2 regions of the Paracoccus aurantius genome follow, and region 2 is predicted to be linked to the other one. Evidence: riboswitches for the same ligand, from Rfam matches in the RefSeq annotation. Region 2 holds a riboswitch; the other holds the start of a gene.
The links. A riboswitch is a leader RNA that binds a small molecule or an ion and turns the genes downstream of it on or off. The one in region 2 is predicted to bind cobalamin.

Region 1: it holds a riboswitch for cobalamin, as region 2 does, so the genes downstream of both, RGQ15_RS20870 (ABC transporter substrate-binding protein) here and RGQ15_RS11725 (DUF1636 domain-containing protein) in region 2, are expected to answer to the same signal.

The regions. Positions count from the first base shown of each region.
Region 1 covers NZ_JAVQLW010000005.1:139,362-144,938, forward strand. Annotated here, with positions in the region: gene RGQ15_RS20860 (ABC transporter ATP-binding protein) at 1-403, opposite strand, end outside; gene RGQ15_RS20865 (FecCD family ABC transporter permease) at 400-1,440, opposite strand; gene RGQ15_RS20870 (ABC transporter substrate-binding protein) at 1,437-2,447, opposite strand; cobalamin riboswitch at 2,599-2,800, opposite strand; gene RGQ15_RS20875 (hypothetical protein) at 2,892-3,335, shown strand; gene RGQ15_RS20880 (copper chaperone PCu(A)C) at 3,415-3,939, shown strand; gene RGQ15_RS20885 (PepSY-associated TM helix domain-containing protein) at 4,028-5,398, shown strand; gene RGQ15_RS20890 (DsbA family protein) at 5,464-5,577, opposite strand, start outside.
Region 2 covers NZ_JAVQLW010000001.1:2,342,290-2,347,866, reverse strand. Annotated here, with positions in the region: gene cobN (cobaltochelatase subunit CobN) at 1-1,424, opposite strand, end outside; gene cobW (cobalamin biosynthesis protein CobW) at 1,437-2,492, opposite strand; gene RGQ15_RS11725 (DUF1636 domain-containing protein) at 2,492-2,863, opposite strand; cobalamin riboswitch at 2,952-3,156, opposite strand; gene cobO (cob(I)yrinic acid a,c-diamide adenosyltransferase) at 3,196-3,804, shown strand; gene RGQ15_RS11715 (cobyric acid synthase) at 3,837-5,282, shown strand; gene cbiB (adenosylcobinamide-phosphate synthase CbiB) at 5,297-5,577, opposite strand, start outside.

The sequences.
Region 1 (5,577 bases), on a different contig from region 2:
ATCGTTCTGCCATGTGCTCCATCCCGACGGCGCGCAGGGCCTGCGCAACGATGGCGGCGTCCCTTTCCCCGAAAGGTGCAAGCGCCGAAAGCCAGGGCGTGCGTCCCAGTTCGACGACCTGCCGCGCGCTGAGTGTCTCTGACGTCTCGGCCTGCTGTTCGACCATGGCGAGGCGGCGGGCGACTTCGCGCCGTGACAGGCCCCGCTGTGGCTGGCCGTCAAGCGTGACGCGGCCCTCGGCACGACGCTCGATCCCCGCCAGCAATCGCAGAAGCGTCGACTTGCCCGATCCGTTCGGACCGATCAGGCCGAAGGTCTCGCCCGGGGCGATATCCAGATCGACCCCGTCAACGATGGCGCGGCCTTGCGCGTGAAAGGACAGGTGGGTGGCCGTGATCCTCATGTCCGGCCCCGGATCAGGATGACGGCGAAGGCGGGCGCCCCCACCAGCGCCGTGACCACCCCGATGGGGACGACCTGTCCGGGGATCAGCACGCGCGAAGCCACGTCCGCCGCGATCATGAACATGGCCCCCGCCAGCGCCGAGGCAGGCACCAGCGCGCCGTGGCGCGCGCCGACCAGAAAGCGCATCGCATGGGGAACGACCAGCCCGACGAAGCCGATCGCGCCGACAAGGCTGACCATGACCGCGGTCATCAAGGTGACCGCGCCCAGCAGGACGACCATCACCCGGCGCACCGAAATGCCCAGGGCGGCGGCGGCACTGGCCCCGAAGCTGAAGGCATCCATGGCGCGAACATGGAGAATGCAGGCCAGAAAACCCACGAGCGCGATCGGGACGGCAAGGGTTACATCCGGCCAGCGCACCCCCGAAAGATTGCCGAGCAGCCAGAACATGATCCCACGGGCCTGTTCGGCATTGGCCGATTTCGCGATGAAGAAGCTGGTCAGCGCGTTGAACAGCTGTGACCCCGCGATCCCCGCGAGGACAAGCTGCGCCGACCCGCCGCCCGCCGCGCGGGCGAGGGCGGCGACGATGGCGAAGGCCAGCGCCGCACCCGCGAAGGCACCGGCCGAGATGCCGATGGCCCCCGCGCCGACCCCCATGATCGTGACCGCGACCGCGCCGGTCGAAGCCCCCGCCGAGACGCCCAGCAGATAGGGATCGGCCAGCGCATTGCGCACCAGCGATTGCAGGACCAGCCCCGACAGCGCGAGCCCCGCACCGCATGCGGCGGCAACCAGCGTGCGCGGCATGCGATAGTTCCAGATGATGCCGGCGTCGATCGGATCGACGGCCAGCGCCGCACCCCACAGCTTGTGGGCCAGAACCTGACCCACCTGCGACAGCGGCAGCGGCGTCTCTCCGAGGGTCACCCCGGCCAGAACCGCGAGGAAAAGCACGGCCAATCCTGTGCCAAGGCGGAAAACGGGTCGGCGTGGCAATCTCGCCGTGCCGGGAATGGCCGCCTCGCTCATTTCAGGTCGAGCTTCGGCAGCGCCTCGGCCAGGGTCTCGAGCGCGTCGATATTGCGGATCGAGGGGTCCATGGCATGCGCGTCCAGAACGATGAGGCGATCATGCTTCACCGCGTCCATCTGGCTGGTCACCGGATCGGATTTCAGGAAGGCGATCTTTTTTTCATGATCGTCGGCCTCGAAGCGGCGCCGGTCCATCCTTGCCAGGACGATGACCGAAGGATTGGCGCGGGCAATGGTTTCCCAGCTCACGACCGGCCATTCCTCGTCGCTTTCGATGATGTTCCTGATCCCCAGGGCCTGCATCATGTAGCCGGGCGGTCCCTTGCGACCCGCGACATAGGGGTCGATGTCCATCTCGGCTGACGAGAACCAGAAGACCGCCGAGCCATCCTTGAGATCGAGTGCCTTGGCCTTTTCGATCGCCTTCGCTTCGCGCGATCGCAGTTCGTTCACCAGCGCGGTGCCCTTGTCAGCCACGTCGAAGATGCGGCCCAGTTCAATGACGCCCTGATAGATGCTGTCCATCGAATACATCGACGATCGCGTGCCGTCCGAGCCCTTGGTATTGTCCTTGCCGGTGCAATCCGAGGGCAGGGTGTAGACGGGAATGCCCAGGTCGGCGAACTGCTCGCGCGTGGCGACGATGCCTTGGGGCCCTACATGCCATTCGTATTGCACGGTGACGATCCCCGGGCGCAAGGCCGCAACGCTTTCGAAGCTCGGGTCATTGTCGGCCAGGCGCTCGATCCCGGCATTCTCCATCTGGAACTGCGGAAGGACTTCGGTGAACCAGACCGAGGTGCCAGCGACCTTATCGGCCAGACCCAGAGAATAGAGTATCTCGGTCGCTGCCTGACCCACGGTTACGGCGCTTTCCGGCGCCTTGGCGAAAGACAGATCGACGCCGCAGTTCGAAAGCGTCACGGGCCATGCGGTCTGTGCGCCGACCGGAAGGGTGAGGGCGCTTGCAAGCAGCAGCCCTGCGGGCAGGGTCCTGGTCAACATCTTCGTTCTCCGATCTGAAAACGACCGGAGGGCAGGGGAGACGGCCACGGGCAGGCCGCGTCCCGCAAGGCCACGCAGCAACGGAAGAACGCCCCGACGGATCGGCAGGGTTTCGACATTCGGCACCTCCCCGGACGCCCCGCCCGGATCGCGTTGGTTACATCCGTCGGCAGGTCTCCTGACTGGCGAGTCATCGCGGGATGCGGCCTTCCCATGGCCCGCGGGGCCACAGTGGCTGTATCGCATCCTGCTCGTCGCCTACAGTTGCGGGGGCAGTTCCGGTTCGGGGCAAGGATGGGCCCCGGCGGATTCCCTTTCAATTCCTTTCGGAAACCGACGGGGTCGTCATATGCGCCGCCTGGATGTGATGCAACAGGCGTGATGCGCCCGGCCACGGCGCACTTGCGCGAAAGCCACGCCTTTGGCAGAAGATGGGCGAGGATCATGATAGGGCCCGGCTTGGCGATCAAGGTATCAGGACATGCACCTGCCCTTCCGGCATTCCGCCGGGCGGTCGGGTTCCTGTTGGTGGTGCCCTTTCTCATGCTGTCGCTGATTGCGCAGGGCACCATGGTCACGAGCGGGCCGACCCCGCAAAGCTTCATGATGGTGCTGTGCGGCGCGCATGAGCCGGTCGCGATGGTGATCGACGACCAGGGCAACGTCATTCCGGCCGCCGAACAGGATCAGGACGGCGGCCCGGTTCCGAAGAAGTCGAAATCGCCCTGCGACTGGTCGTCGCATGCTCAGCCCTTGCTGGTCGGTGTCGGGACGATGCCGGTCGAACGTGCCGACGCGGGGTCGCTCGATCTCGCGCCCCTTCCCGAGCAGCGCTTGCTGCGCGCGGAGATCCTGACCCCATCGGCCCGGGGGCCGCCGACTGCCTGATATGGCCCGGAAATCGGGCCAGTTGCAGCCGAACGACCGATCCGTCGGTCACGACCTGTTACAGATCAGGAACAGACACATGATGAAGACTTCTTTTGCCGCCTTCCTTGCCGCGCTGATCTGCGCCGCGCCCGTCACGGCACTTGCCGACCATACCCATGGCGCCGCCGAAGCGCAGGTGCTGGGCGATCTGGCGATTTCGGACGGCTTCACCCGCGCCATGCTGCCCAATGCGCCGGTCGCCGGTGGTTTCCTGTCCATCGCCAACAACGGCACCCAGGACGATCGTCTGATTTCGGCAAGTTCGGACCGCGCGGGCGAGGTGCAGATCCACGAAATGGCCATGCAGGGCCACGTGATGAAGATGCGCGAATTGCCCGACGGGCTGGCGATCCCCGCCGGTCAGACGGTGGAGCTGAAGCCGGGCGGCTATCACCTGATGTTCCTGCAGGTGAAAACGCCCTTTGCCGAGGACGAGAGCGTCCCGGTCACTCTGGTCTTCGAGAAGGCCGGGTCGACCGAGATCGAACTGCCCGTCGGCCCCGCCGACGCGAAGGCCGCTGCGCATGGCCATGGCGGCCATGACGATCATTCCGGTCACTGACCTGCCCTGAGATCCATTCGGCCCGATGACGGGCCGCCCCCCTTGTTTCGCGGGACCGTTTGCGGCCCGCCTGCTTGCGAGCACCGATATGTCACTTCAGGATACGGCCATTGGCCGTCCCGCACGCGCCGCGACCGGCGCGAGCGATCTTTACCGCGCCGTGTGGCGCTGGCATTTCTATGCCGGGCTGCTTGTACTGCCCTTTCTCATCTCGCTCTCGATCACGGGCGCGCTCTACATCTATCGTGATGAAATCGACGCCTGGTATCATGCCGATCTGAAGCGTGTCGCCGTCCAGCAGGCCGATCGCATCGCGCCGACCGCCATGGTCGCATCTGCGCTGCAGGTCGTGCCGGGGTCAGCCTTGAAATACACCGCACCCGCGCATCCCGACAGTTCGGCCGAGATCACCGTCAAGACAGCCGATGGCAAGTCGGCGGTCTATGTCGATCCCTATAGCGGCCTTGTCCTTGGCGCGCTGTCCGATCGCAGCACGCTGATGTGGACGATCCGCTATCTGCACAGTCTCAAGTATTTCGGCACCTATGCGCGCTATGCCATCGAGATCGCAGCGGGGTGGTCCATCCTGCTGGTCGGAACCGGCATCTACCTGTGGTGGCCGCGCGGGCAAAAGGGCGGCGTCCTATCGGTCCGGGGCAGGCCGCAACGTCGCGTGTTCTGGCGCGACCTGCACGCGGTGACGGGGCTGTTCGTCGGCGGCTTCATCGTCTTTCTTGCCATCACCGGCATGCCATGGTCGGGCGTCTGGGGTGCCAAGGTGAATCAATGGGCCAATGGCAACAATTTCGGCTATCCCGACGGGGTGCGGGTCAACGTTCCGATGTCGGACCAGAAGCTGGACGACATCGCCAAGACCTCGTGGACGCTTGAACAGGCGCGCCTGCCTGAAACGCCCAATGTGCAGGATGGCGCGGCGCCGATCTCGCTGGATCAGGCGGTGATGAAGTTCGACGCCCTTGGTCTGCACCCCGGCTATTCGGTCGCCCTTCCGGGCAGGCCCCAAGGCGTCTTCACCGGTTCGGTCTATCCCGATGACCTGAGCCAGCAGCGTGTCATCCATCTTGACCAGTATTCGGGAGAGCCGCTTCTGGACATGGGCTACGGCGATTACGGACCAATGGGCAAGGCGCTGGAATGGGGCATCAATACGCATATGGGGCAGACCTTCGGCGCGGCGAACCAGCTTATCCTTGTGATGGCCTGCATCGCGACCGTGCTGCTTTGCGTCTCGGCCGCGGTCATGTGGTGGAAAAGGCGCCCATCGGGTTCGCTCGGGGTGCCACCGATGCCGTCGGACAAGCGCGTGTTGCGCGGACTGGTCGCGATTCTCGCCCTTGGCGGCATCCTTTTTCCGCTGGTCGGAGCGTCGCTGATCGTAATGCTCGCGCTTGACGCGATCTTCATGCGGTCGCGTCGCTTCGGCGGGGCCGCGGGCTAGATCGCCGCCAACATGGGGCGGCCCGGATCGGGGCCGCCTTTCTCGCGCGCGGACGGATCGGCGGATCATCCCCTTCGCGCGGTATCTATCGCGGATTTCAGGACGCTCATGCGCGTGACGCCGGGAAACAGATCGCGACCCACGACGTAGGAGGGCGCGCCCATCAGCCCCAGCATTTC
Region 2 (5,577 bases):
AAGCCATTCTCGTCGGCATCGGGGTCGCTCTCGGGCCTGCCCCAAACCTGTTCCAGTTCGGCACGAAGGGCATCGGGCAACCTGGACAATGCCTTGCGGTAGCGGGTCATCGGCCAGAATTCCCGATGGTGCTGCAGGGCCTGATCGAGCCCCCGACCGGAGCGGGTCGAATGGCCTGCCTCAACCAGATCATCCAGGATCGCCTCGGCCGAGGCGAGCGGGTCCAATCCGACCGCGTGCGCCATGTTCCATTCCCGGCCGGGATAGGTCGACATGACCAGCGCAATGCGCCGTTCGGCGGGCGGCAGCGTGGCCAGCCGGTGCCACGCGGCAACACGCGCGGCAATGGCCTCGATCCGTTCGATCTCGGCGCGGTGGCAAATATGCGCGAATTCGAGCTCTGCGTCCCGTCCGGTGGGTTCCTTGAACGAGGCGACGCCGGCAAATATCCGGCCATCCACTTCGGGCAGGACGACATGCATCGCGAGATCCGCCGGAGAAAGGCCACGGGTCGAACCCTGCCACGCCTGACGGTTCGATGTCGCAAGCGCAACCTGGAACACGGGAACCCCTGCCGCATCCAGAGGGGAAACCCCGGACTCGTCCGCGCCCGAGAAGGCAGTGGCATTGACGATCACGGTCGGGCCAAGATGTGTCAGTTGATCGGCGATCCAGCCCTTGGCCGTCGCGGATTTGAGCGAATTTGCGAAAAGGCCAAGGACGCGAAAGCCGCGATCCCGCAAGGCCCGGAAAAGCTCGTGGATCGGAGCGAGATCTGCCGAGACCAGGTAAGAGCGATAAAACACGACCATCGCCAACGGATGGGCATCCCCCTGCCCCATAGCCGCGCCATTCAAGACCCCCTCTTCAGGTGTCCATATGCCCCATTCCGGCAAGGCTTCGGTCTCGGCAAGGCCGAAAACCCCAAGCCCCGCAGCGGCGGCCAGTTCACCCAGCGCCGCACGTGCCGCCTTCGCGCCGCCCATGTCGCAAAGGCGCGTCAAGCGCCGCAATTGCTGAGCGGGCAAGGAAGATATCTCGTCCAGGCGGGGATCGGCCTGACCGTCCACGGGCAGAACGGCCAGGGCAATCCCATTTTCCCGGGCCAGTGTTGCGACCTGCTGCAGACCATACGACCAGTAGGAAACGCCGCCGATCAGCCGCACGAGAATGGCTCGCGCACCTGACAGTGTCTGCTCGACATAAGTATCGACCGAGAGAGGATGCTTGAGACTGGCCAGATTGGCCAGCCGCAGTCTTGGCAGTGGATCGTCAGACAGGCGGGCGTCATGCCAGCCAGCCGCGAAAGCCCCAAGGTCGCTGTCCGAGAAGGACAGCACCACCAGTTCGGCCGGGCTTTGCCCGAGATCCGTCGGCGTCTCGGTTTCCTCCAGACCATGGCTTTCGCGAAAGACGACATGCATAGTGAACTTGCCCTATTCGGCAGCCACTTCGCTGGGCACCAGAGCCGCGCGGATCGCCTCTTCGTCGACATCGTCATGCTCGGCGATCACCACGAGTCGGCTGCGGCGCTCCTCTCCCGGCATCCAGGCACGGTCGAACTGGTGGCGAACCCGCGCACCCACGGCCTGGACCAGAAGCCTCATGGGCTTGCCCTTCACCGCGGCATAGCCTTTCACCCGCAGGATATTCTGCGAGATCGCCAGCTCCTCGATCCGGGCGACAAGCCTTTCCGGGTTGTCGATTTCTGGAAAGTCGATCACGACGCTTTCGAAATCATCATGCTCGTGATCCGCCGCGCCGTCGTGATGCGAAGGGCGCGACGCCAGATCATCCTCGGCCGCGGCCCCAAGCCCAAGAATGACGCGCGGGTCGACCGCGCCTTCGGCCACCTCGAGCACGGGCAGAGGCCGGGGCGCCTCGGCATGGATCACGGCCTTGGCTTTTTCCACACCGTCGGGCCCCGCGAGGTCTGACTTGGTCAGCAAGACGATATCCGCGCAGGAAATCTGATCCTCGAAGACCTCCGAAAGCGGTGTTTCATGATCCAGGCTTTCATCGGCCAGTCTCTGGCGATCGACCGCAGCGACATCCGGCGCGAAACGCCCCGCCGCGACCGCTTCAGCGTCGGCAAGCGCGATCACCCCGTCCACGGTGATGCGCGAACGGATCGCCGGCCAGTCGAATGCTTTCAGGAGCGGTTTCGGCAAGGCCAGACCCGAGGTTTCGATCAGGATGTGATCCGGGCGTGGCTCAAGAGCCATCAGCGCCTCGATCGTGGGGATGAAATCATCCGCCACGGTGCAGCAGATACAGCCATTCGCCAGTTCGACGATGTTCTCGACCGGGCATTCCGGGATCGCGCATTGCCTCAGGATCTCGCCATCGACACCGACCTCGCCAAATTCGTTGACGATCACGGCAAGCCGCTTGCCGCCGGGATTACGCATCAGATGAGAGATCAGCGTCGTCTTTCCCGAACCGAGAAAGCCGGTGATCACGGTAACGGGAAGTTTCTCAAGATTGGCCATCAGGCGGTCTCCATGGGCGGTATGCGGGCAATACAGTTCTTGCGGAAATGCTCCGGGCGGTCGCGCCAGGCAACCAGCCCATCAGGCGTCACGAGATATTTCCGCGTTCCTTCGCGGATCATGTCAAGATCGACGCCCTCGTCGAGATTGCCGTAGATATAGGTCCAGCGGCCCGGTCCTCGCAACGCGATCGTGCAGCCGCGATTGCAGTTCGACAGGCATTCGACGGGGGTGATCTTGACTGCTTCGATACCGCTTTCGGAAAGGCGTCGATAAAGAATGCTGCCGGGACGTTCCTCGCCGCCGACTTCGTCGGCGCGGCGGCATTTCGTACAGACCAGTAGCTCGACTGGCGCGTTGTTCTTTGTCATCCGCCTCGCCCGGCAAATCAGGGAACGGGGACAATGGCGATCATGCGGCCCGCAAAGGCCGCCTATCCCCACCAGAACACCCCGTCCGGTTTCTCGCGTTCTGCTGGCAGGTCTCCCGGCTTGCGGATCTCGGAGCCCTGCTCCTGCGGTTGCCCTGCCTTCCCGAACCGCACGCGGCCAGTGACATTGGGCGCCCTCTCCGTTTACGGTCGCGGGGGCGGCTGCGCTCTGGACCTTGGTCTCGCGCATTCCCTTTTCACCTGTTTGCACAGGCACCAACCCGGCTGGTATGGTCCGCTCGGACCAAGACTGTCAAGCGCCAAGGACCTGCCATGGAAGACTCGACCCTTCGCCACAAGCACAAGATGCAGCGCATCAAGGCTGCCCGTGACGAGATGATGAAGACCAAGACCGGCGAAAAGGGCCTGGTCATCGTCCATACCGGACCGGGAAAGGGCAAGTCCTCGTCGGGATTCGGGATGGTCATGCGCTGCATTGCCCATGGCATGCCCTGCGCGGTGGTGCAATTCATCAAGGGCGATCGCGACACCGGGGAAAAAAGCTTCCTGCGCGACCGCTTCCCGACCGAATGCCGATTTTTCGTTTCGGGCGAAGGCTTCACCTGGGAAACACAGGACCGCGATCGCGACATCGCCGCCGCCCGGAATGGCTGGCGGATCGCGAAGGAACAGATCCTAGACCCCGAGATCCGTTTCGTGCTTCTCGACGAAATCAACATCGCGCTGCGCTACGATTACCTCGACCTTCACGAGGTGATCGACTTTCTGGTCAACGAAAAACCGGAAATGACGCATGTCTGCCTGACCGGCCGGAATGCCAAGCCAGAACTGATCGAGATCGCCGATCTCGTGACCGAGATGACCTTGGTCAAGCATCCGTTCCGCGCCGGCATCAAGGCCCAGATCGGTGTCGAGTTTTGATGTCATCGCAGCGAAACGAGATGGCCTGACCCATGGGCCGCGCATTGATGCTTCAGGGCACCGGCAGCAATGTCGGGAAATCGCTTCTGGTTGCGGGTCTGTGTCGGGCCGCGCGTCTGCGCGGGATCTCGGTTGCGCCGTTCAAACCCCAGAACATGTCAAACAATGCCGCCGTGACTTCGGATGGCGGCGAAATCGGACGGGCGCAGGCATTGCAGGCAATGGCCTGCGGGCTCGCGCCCCATACCGACATGAACCCGGTTCTGCTGAAGCCCGAAACGGATGTCGGGGCGCAGGTCATCGTGCAGGGCAAGCGGCTGACCACGGTCAGGGCAAAGGACTACGCTACGCTGAAGCCGCGATTGCTTGACCACGTGCTTGAAAGCTTCGACCGCCTTCGCACCGCGCATGATCTGGTGATCGTCGAAGGCGCCGGAAGCCCGGCCGAAGTGAACCTGCGCAGGAACGACATCGCCAACATGGGTTTCGCGTGCGCAGCCGACCTGCCCGTCGTGCTCGTCGGCGATATCGACCGAGGCGGCGTCATCGCCCAGATGGTCGGCACAAAGACCGTTCTCGATCCTCGCGACTCGAGCCAGATCGAAGGCTTTCTCATCAACCGTTTCCGCGGCGACCCGAGCCTGTTCGACGATGGTTATGCATTGATCGCCCGGACAACCGGCTGGCGCGGCTTCGGGGTCTGCCCCTGGTTCGGGGATGCATGGCGCCTGCCGGCCGAGGACGCCTTGGATATTCGTCCTCCGAGACAGGCCAGCGGATTGCACGTGGTCTGCCTTTGCCTTTCACGTATCGCGAATTTCGATGACCTCGATCCGCTCGGTCAGGAACCCGGCATCCGCCTGACCATGCTGCAACCCGGCAAGGCCATCCCCGGTGATGCGGATCTGGTGATCATCCCCGGAACCAAGTCCACCCGCGGTGATCTTGCCTTCTTGCGCGAACAGGGGTGGGATATCGACCTTGTCGCCCATCGACGCAGAGGGGGGCGTATTCTGGGTATCTGCGGCGGCTATCAGATGCTTGGCCGCGAGGTCGCGGACCCCGATGGCATCGAGGGAAAGCCCGGGGTCACGCCCGGTCTTGGCATGCTTGATGTTTCGACCGTGATGACGCCGGACAAGCGCCTGACCCAAGTGCGCGCGGTTCATGTCCCCACCGGGACCCCTTGCCACGGATACGAAATCCATGTCGGCAGAAGTGCAGGCCCCGACTGTCGTCGCCCCTTTGCCCGGATCGAAGCCCAGCCTGATGGCGCGATCAGTCCAGACGGGCTTGTCGAGGGCACCTATCTGCATGGGCTCTTTTGCGAGGATGGCTTTCGTCATGCTTATCTGGCGGGGTTCGGCATCGCTTCGCACAGGGGTTATGACGCGGCGGTCGATGGGGTGCTTGACGGGCTGGCCCGACATCTCGAATTGCATCTTGATGTTCCCGGCCTTCTCGCCCTGGCCCGATAGCCCCGGGCCAAAGCTCAGAACAAGGCGCAAAGCAAAAGCAGGGCCCCTGCCAGCATGACGACACGCCGGTAAAGGGAAAGCCCCTGCCCAAAATCCCTGGCCGTGGGGTTTGGCGCGGACCCGTTCAGCCAAGGCTCATGGGCGACGCGATCGCCATAGATCCTAGGGCCCGAAAGCCGAACGCCCAGAGCACCTGCCATGGCTGCTTCCGGCCAGCCCGCATTTGGCGACCGATGGTGTCTGGCATCCCGCCACATCACCCGCAACGCCGCACAGCAATCCCATGACGCAATCG